DNA from 2 places in the Streptomyces misionensis genome. Region 1 is predicted to be linked to the other one. Evidence: riboswitches for the same ligand, from Rfam matches in the RefSeq annotation. Region 1 holds a riboswitch; the other holds the start of a gene.
What was found. Region 1 has a riboswitch for cyclic di-AMP ahead of BLW85_RS28560 (M23 family metallopeptidase). Riboswitches for the same ligand answer to the same signal wherever they lie in the genome.

Region 1 (3,745 bases):
GCACCGACCGGCACTCCGCCGAGGAGTTCGCCGCCGAGCTGGAGCGCGCGGGCGCCACCCTCGACGCGCACGCCGACCACCCCGGCATCCGGCTCAGCCTGGAGGTCCCCGCCTCCCGCCTGGCCAAGGGCCTCGGCCTGGTCGCCGACGCGCTGCGCGCCCCCGCCTTCGCCGAGAGCGAGATCGAGCGCCTGGTCCGCAACCGTCTGGACGAGATCCCGCACGAGCTGGCGAACCCCGCCCGCCGTGCCGCCAAGGAGCTGTCCAGGGAGCTGTTCCCGGCGTCCTCGCGCATGTCCCGGCCGCGCCAGGGCACCGAGGAGACCGTCGAGAAGATCGACGCGCCCGCCGTGCGCGCCTTCTACGAGCGCCATGTGCGCCCCGGCACGGCCACCGCCGTGGTGGTCGGCGACCTCACCGGCATCGACCTGGACGCGCTGCTCGCCGACACCCTGGGCGCCTGGACCGGCACGCCCGGCGAGCCCCGGCCCGTGCCGGCGGTGACGGCCGACGACACCGGACGCGTCGTCATCGTGGACCGGCCCGGCGCCGTCCAGACGCAGCTGCTCATCGGCCGGATCGGCCCGGACCGGCACGACCGGGTGTGGCCCGCCCAGGTGCTCGGCACCTACTGCCTGGGCGGCACCCTCACCTCCCGCCTGGACCGCGTGCTGCGCGAGGAGAAGGGCTACACCTACGGGGTGCGCTCCTTCGGCCAGGTCCTGCGCTCCGCCCCGGACGGCACCGGCGCGTCGATGCTCGCCATCAGCGGCTCGGTGGACACGCCCAACACCGGCCCCGCCCTGGACGACCTGTGGAAGGTGCTGCGCACCCTCGCGGCGGAGGGCCTGACCGACGCCGAGCGGGACGTCGCCGTGCAGAACCTCGTCGGGGTCGCGCCGCTGAAGTACGAGACCGCGGCGGCCGTCGCGAGCACCCTCGCCGACCAGGTCGAGCAGCACCTGCCCGACGACTTCCAGGCGACGCTGTACCGGCAACTGGCCGCCACGGGCACGGTGGAGGCGACCGCGGCCGTCGTCAACGCCTTCCCGGTGGACCGCCTGGTGACCGTCCTGGTCGGTGACGCGGCGCAGATCAAGGCGCCGGTCGAGGCGCTGGGCATCGGCGACGTCACCGTGGTGGCGGCCGAGTAACGGCACACAGGGGACGGGGCCCTGGCGACCTACGGGTCGTCAGGGCCCCTGTTGTTCCACTCTCTTCCTCAGATGTCCGAATTGGGGCGGAGGTTGCCCGTCTGCCCTGTGGGATGCGCTACAAAAACCCCGATCTGTTTGGGGATCGAGAGCCGGTCCGCTTAGCGTCGTCCGGGCTGTTCGTCGGGCAGTGCGCCGCACCCGCGGCACCGGACAGCCATCGCCGAGTCCCCGTACGGCGCGAGCCAGGGGAGCCGGGGACCCACACGTCCCTGGGGTGAATCGGGCACCCGCGCGTGACGCGAGGGAGTCCGTAGGAGACCTTCCTGCTCCGAACCCGTCAGCTAACCCGGTAGGCGAGAGGGAAGGAAAGGAACAGCCACTCCATGGCGTTCATGTGCGCCACCGGGAAGCACCGCAAGCCCGGCCGGGTCAAGCGAACCACCGCCCAGGCGGCCGGTGTCGCGGCCCTGACGACCACCGGCGTCATCGGCACCCTCGCGGCCTCCCCGGCGCTCGCCGCCGAGCGCCCCGCGGAACAGACCGGTCTCACCCCCGTACTCGCCGCGAGCGACGACGTCGCCGCGCACATCGACGCGCAGGCCAGCGCCCAGCAGCGGGCAGCCGAGCGCAAGGCGGCCCAGGAGGCCGCTGCCAAGCGGCTGAAGGAGGCGCGCGAGGCGGAGGCCCGCGCCGCCCGCGAGGCCGAGCGCAAGCGGCTGAACGCCTTCGTCGCCCCGATCGCGCACTCCTATGTGTCCACCGGCTACGAGGCCAGCAGCTCTCTGTGGTCCTCCGGGTCCCACACCGGCATCGACTTCCATGCCGCCACCGGCACCCCGGTGCACGCGGTCGGCGTCGGCACCGTCGTCTCCACCGGCTGGGGCGGGGCGTACGGCAACCAGATCGTGATCCGCATGGCCGACGGCATGTACACCCAGTACGGCCATCTGTCGTCCATCGGCGTCACGGTGGGCCAGCAGGTCACCGCCGGCCAGCAGATCGGCCTGTCCGGCGCCACCGGCAACGTCACCGGCCCGCACCTGCACTTCGAGGCGCGCACCAGCCCCGACTACGGCTCCGACGTCGACCCCGTCGCCTACCTGCGCAACCACGGCGTGAACGTCTGACCGAGCCCGCGCGACCCCGCACGGCACCCGAAGCCCCGGCCACCGAGCCGGGGCTTTCGCCTTTTCCCGCGGTGTTCCGGTGACCCCGTGTTCCGGTGGCCCCTGTCCAAAAAATATCCCCGGATTCCGGTCCGCCGTCGGAAAAGGCCGCGCGGTGGAATAGAGTCACCGGAATAGAGTCATGGAAAAACGCGTCCGTCGTCGGCGTCGTGTCGCGGGATCAAGACGGAGGTCGGTCATGCGTATTCCGGCGCAGTCGGTGTGCACGGCGATCCGGGACGACATCGTCGCGGGCGTCCTCGAACGCGGCGGCCGTCTCACCGAGGAGGTGCTGGCCCGTCGCTACGGGGTCTCGCGCGTCCCCGTGCGCGAGGCCCTGCGCACCCTGGAGGCGGAGGGCTTCGTGGTGACGCGCCGGCACGCGGGCGCCTGTGTGGCCGAGCCGAGCGAGCAAGAGGCCGCCGACCTGCTGGAGATGCGTCTGCTCCTGGAACCGCTCGGCGCCGCCCGGGCCGCCCGGCGACGCACCGAGGCGCATCTGAAGGTGCTGCGCGGACTGGTCAGGCTGGGGCAGGAGCGTGCCCGGCGGGGCGACGGCGAGGAACTGCGCGCGTTGGACGGCTGGTTCCACGAGACGCTGGCCCAGGCCTGCGGCAGCCCTTCGCTGACCTCCACCCTGCTTCAGCTGCGGCACAAGATCGCCTGGATGTACGTGCTCGACACGCCGTCGGACCCGGTCGGCACCTGGGCGGAGCACGGCACGATCGTGGACGCGGTGGCGCGCGGCGACGGGGCGCGCGCCCGCGCGGTGACCGCGCAGCACGCCGAGCGGGCGGCGGCCGAGCACCGGCTGCGCGTGCCCGGTGGCGCGGAGCGCGTGAGGACTTCGCAACATGCCGTAAACATGTCGGGCGCACAGAATTAACACGGGTGCCGTATACAAAGGGGTGGGTATTCTACGGGCCCGATTCCCCTATTTCTCCGGTGCCGTGAATTGACGGACCCGGGTGAATGGAATGGGTGTTCTGCTGCGACGAAAGCGCCGGAAATCGCGAATTCCGCCTCCGCTCGCGACGGCCGCAAGGGGGGCCCGCGGGGCTTCGCCCGTCCGCCGACCACCGTCATGCGGTCCGGGCGGTGGCGGGGCGGCCCGCCCCGCCACCCCGCCCGCGCCGAGCCGGCGGACCGGCCCGGACCGGGCGTCATGAAAGTGCCGAACCGGGCGTCGCGCCACTGCGCCGAAGCCCGGTCCGTCGAAGGCCCGATGCCGCTCAGACGGTCTCGGGCAGCTCTTCCAGGCCCTCGGCGACCAGCTTGGCCAGCCGGTCCAGGGCGGCCTCGGCGCCCTCGGCGTCGGAGGCGAGCACGATCTCCTCGCCGCCCTGGGCGCCCAGCCCCAGGACGCCGAGCATGCTGGCCGCGTTGACCGGGGTGCCGCCGGCCTTGGAGATCGTCACCGGG
Region 2 (3,745 bases), 1.3 Mb from region 1:
CGGCCGCGGCGCCCGCGTCGAGGACCTGGTCCCCGAGCCGGACGCCGACCCGGCGCTCCCGGCTGCCGGAGGGCGAGAACACGCCATAGGGAAGGTTGTGCGGACCGAAGGGGTCGCCCTCGGGGACGTCGAAGGGGGGCATGGGGTACTGCCTCGCTCTCATCCGGGCCATGCATGGCGCTGTTCCATGTGGTCGGCCACACGTTACGGCCGCGACGCGCCTTTTGGGCAGTGCCCGCCGGGGGCCGCGGCCCGCGGCCGCAGGTGCCGCCGGGCGCGCGGCACGGTCGGGGGCCCGGGCCGGTCGACCGGGGCACGGCCGGGGCAACCCCGGTCCCCATCAGGGGCGCCACGGCGCGCACTTGGGGGCGGTCGGCACGCAAGTACGCGCGACGGCGGATGAGTCGGCGGAGTCGCGGGATCCGTATTCTCTGCTCATGGCACCCTCCCCCGCGTACGCACTGATCGCCACCGACCTGGACGGGACGCTGCTGCGCGGCGACGACACCGTCTCCGAGCGCACGCTCTCGGCGCTCGCGCGGGCGGCCCGGACCGGCGCCCGGCACCTGGTGGTGACCGGCCGTCCGGCCCCCAGAGTGCGGCCGCTGCTGGCGGCCCTCGGCTGCACGGGGCTCGCGGTGTGCGGGCAGGGGGCGCAGGTCTACGACGCCGGGGCCGACCGCCTGCTGTGGTCGGTGCGGCTGGACCGGGAGCAGGCCGAGGCCGCGCTCGGCAAGATCGAGGCCGAGGTGGGGCAGGTGTACGCGGCCGTCGACCAGGACGGGGTGGAGGGGCTCACGCTGATCGAGCCGGGCTACCGGATGCCCCATCCGACGCTGCCCGCGGTGCGGGTGGGCCGGCGCGACGATCTGTGGGGAGCGCCGATCAGCAAGGTGCTGCTGCGCCACGCCACCCTGTCCGACGACGAGTTGGCGGCGGTGGCGCGCTCGGTGGTGGGACCGCTGGCCACGGTCACCATGTCGGGGCCGGGGACGGTGGAACTCCAGCCGTGCGGGGTGACCAAGGCGACCGGTCTGGCGCTGGCCGCCGAGCGGCTCGGCGTCGCCGCGGAACGCTCGCTGGCCTTCGGCGACATGCCCAACGACGTCCCGATGTTCCGGTGGGCGGCGCACGGGGTCGCCATGGCCGACGCCCATCCGGAGCTGAAGGCGGTGGCCGACGAGGTCACCGCGTCGAACGAGGACGACGGCATCGCCGTCGTCCTCGAAAGACTGTTCCCGGCGGACTGACGGGGTGCCGTCGGCCCGCCGGGCGCCGGTCAGTAGGCGCTGTTGACGTTGTCCATGGAGCCGTAGCGGTGCGCCGCGTAGTTGCAGGCGGCGGTGATGTTGGCGACCGGGTCGTAGATGTTCCAGGAGGTCCCGGCCACGTGGTACGCGTTGAAGGTCGGGTCGATCACCTGGAGCAGGCCCTTGGACGGGATGCCCTTGGCGGCGTTGGAGTCCCACAGGTTGATGGCGTTCGGGTTGCCCGAGGACTCGCGCATGATGTTGCGGTAGATGCCGTTGTAGGAGCCCGGGATGCCCTTCTGGCTCATGATCGCCAGGGACTCGCGGATCCAGCCGTCGAGGTTGTTCGGGTACCCGGCGGTGGTGACGGAGGCCGAGGCGGTGGCGGTGGCCGCGGAGGCACTGGCGGCGCCCACGAGCGGCATGGCGATCACGGCGGCGCCGGTGCCGGCGACGGCGAGCATACGGACGACGCGGTTGGTGCGGGTGCGGCGCGACTGAACGGCAGCAGGCATGGGGACGTTCCTCTCCTACGCCTGCGAGGTGAGCTGTCGGGTTCGGGCGGGGAGGTGCCCGGCCGTGCCCCGCGAGAGGCACGGCTTAACCCCAAGCCGTCCCGGTGCGACCGCGTGTCGCGGCATGCGCTGCGTCACGTGTGTCGTCCGGTCCGGCGACTTACCTGGGTCCCCCGCTCCTGCCGTACGAATGAGTTCGTTGATGGGTGTACGGGCGGCGGCAGGATTCGGCGTCCGCCCGATGGGTCGGGAACGTATGCGAGAGCACATGTCGGGAACAAGTGCCGGATTCACCTGATGAGGCATTTGACCTTGATCATTAGCCTATGGGGTACTTGATCCTTTGCGATTGCCAACGCTCAACTCGCTTGCCGGGCAAGGCGATAGGGGGTCCCGGATGGCCGGTCGGGGGCAGGGGGCGGGTGTGGTCCAATTCACCAAATGGCAAACTGTGTTAAATCGGGCATGAGGGATTCCGGGTATTCGTCCCCCGGTGGGGTGGAGCGGGTACTCCGCTCACCTCCGGGCTCGCGACGAAGCTCGGATTTTCCTGTTAAGTCGAAAAATGTCCGTTCTTCTCATCCGATCGAAGGGGTGCCGGATGTGCTCCGATACCGCCCGGGCTGGACGGGTGGGCGCTATCGGTGATCGAAACCGGACCGGATACGCTGACTTGAGTGATGGCAGCGACCTATCGACAAACCGTGTAATCGCCAGCAGACACCAGCAGACAGGAGACCCCTCGTGACCGTCGTCGGGCCGTTCGGGCTGAGCGTGCGGGACCAGGCTCTCGAAGCCGATGTCCAGGCCGGATTGGCGGCTGTCGAGGAAGGCCTGCTAGAGGCCACCAAGAGCGAGGTCCCGTTCATCACCGGGGCCGCGCAGCACCTCGTACGGGCCGGCGGGAAGCGGTTCAGGCCGCTGCTCGTGATGCTCGCGGCGCAGTTCGGCGACCCCTACGCGCCCGGAGTGGTGCCGTCGGCCGTGGTGGTGGAGCTGACCCACCTCGCCACGCTGTACCACGACGACGTCATGGACGAGGCCGCCGTACGCCGGGGCGTGGACAGCGCCAACACCCGCTGGGGCAACTCCGTCGCGGTCCTCACCGGCGACTTCCTCTTCGCCCGCGCCTCCCAGATCCTCGCCGACCTCGGCCCCGAGGCGGTCCGGGTGCAGGCCCTCGCGTTCGAACGGCTGGTCACCGGCCAGATCCTGGAGACCGCGGGCCCCACCGACGGCCGCGACCCGGTGGAGCACTACCTGGACGTGCTCGGCGGCAAGACGGGCTCCCTGGTGGCGGTCTCCTGCCGGTTCGGCGCGATGATGTCCGGCGCCGACGAGACGGTCGTGGACGTGCTCACCCAGTACGGCGAGCGGCTCGGCGTGGCCTTCCAGCTCGCCGACGACTACCTGGACATCGCCTCCGACTCCCAAGAGTCCGGCAAGACCCCCGGCACCGACCTGCGCGAGGGCATCGCGACCCTCCCCGTGCTCCGGCTGCGCGAGCGCGCCGCCCGGCTCGGCCTGCCGGAGGACATCGCCCTGTGCGAGCTGCTGGACTCCGACCTCAGCGACGACGCCCGGCACGCCGAGGCGCTGGCCGCGCTGCGCGCCCACCCGGCCCTGGAGCAGGCCCGCCGGGACACCGTGCGCTACGCCGAGGAGGCGCGCGCCGCGCTGGCGCCGTTGCGCGAGTGCGACGCCAAGGTCGCGCTGATCGAGCTGTGCGACGCGGTGGTGCACCGCACCGGGTGACCGGCCGGTCCGGTGTCCACCGGGGACCGACCCGTCCGGCGCCCACCGGGTGGCCGTACCCGCCCGGGTGCTCCATCCTGCCCATAGGGATCCGTTCGAGCCCCTAGGGGTGTCCCTTGCGTGTCATACCGCAGTCGTACGCCGAGTTGCCTCCGTGGTCTGACGATTCCTCAGCGCGGATTTGGTCGTATGGACACCACGGACATCACCACTCCTCACCGATTC

Region 2: it holds a riboswitch for cyclic di-AMP, as region 1 does, so the genes downstream of both, BLW85_RS22790 (transglycosylase SLT domain-containing protein) here and BLW85_RS28560 (M23 family metallopeptidase) in region 1, are expected to answer to the same signal.

What each region holds. Positions count from the first base shown of each region.
Region 1 covers NZ_FNTD01000004.1:5,896,659-5,900,403, forward strand. Annotated here, with positions in the region: gene BLW85_RS28555 (M16 family metallopeptidase) at 1-1,154, shown strand, start outside; cyclic di-AMP (ydaO/yuaA leader) riboswitch at 1,366-1,528, shown strand; gene BLW85_RS28560 (M23 family metallopeptidase) at 1,541-2,284, shown strand; gene BLW85_RS28565 (GntR family transcriptional regulator) at 2,523-3,209, shown strand; gene BLW85_RS28570 (HPr family phosphocarrier protein) at 3,556-3,745, opposite strand, start outside.
Region 2 covers NZ_FNTD01000004.1:4,645,886-4,649,630, forward strand. Annotated here, with positions in the region: gene fahA (fumarylacetoacetase) at 1-142, opposite strand, end outside; gene BLW85_RS22785 (HAD family hydrolase) at 438-1,250, shown strand; gene BLW85_RS22790 (transglycosylase SLT domain-containing protein) at 1,280-1,765, opposite strand; cyclic di-AMP (ydaO/yuaA leader) riboswitch at 1,769-1,977, opposite strand; gene BLW85_RS22795 (polyprenyl synthetase family protein) at 2,510-3,520, shown strand.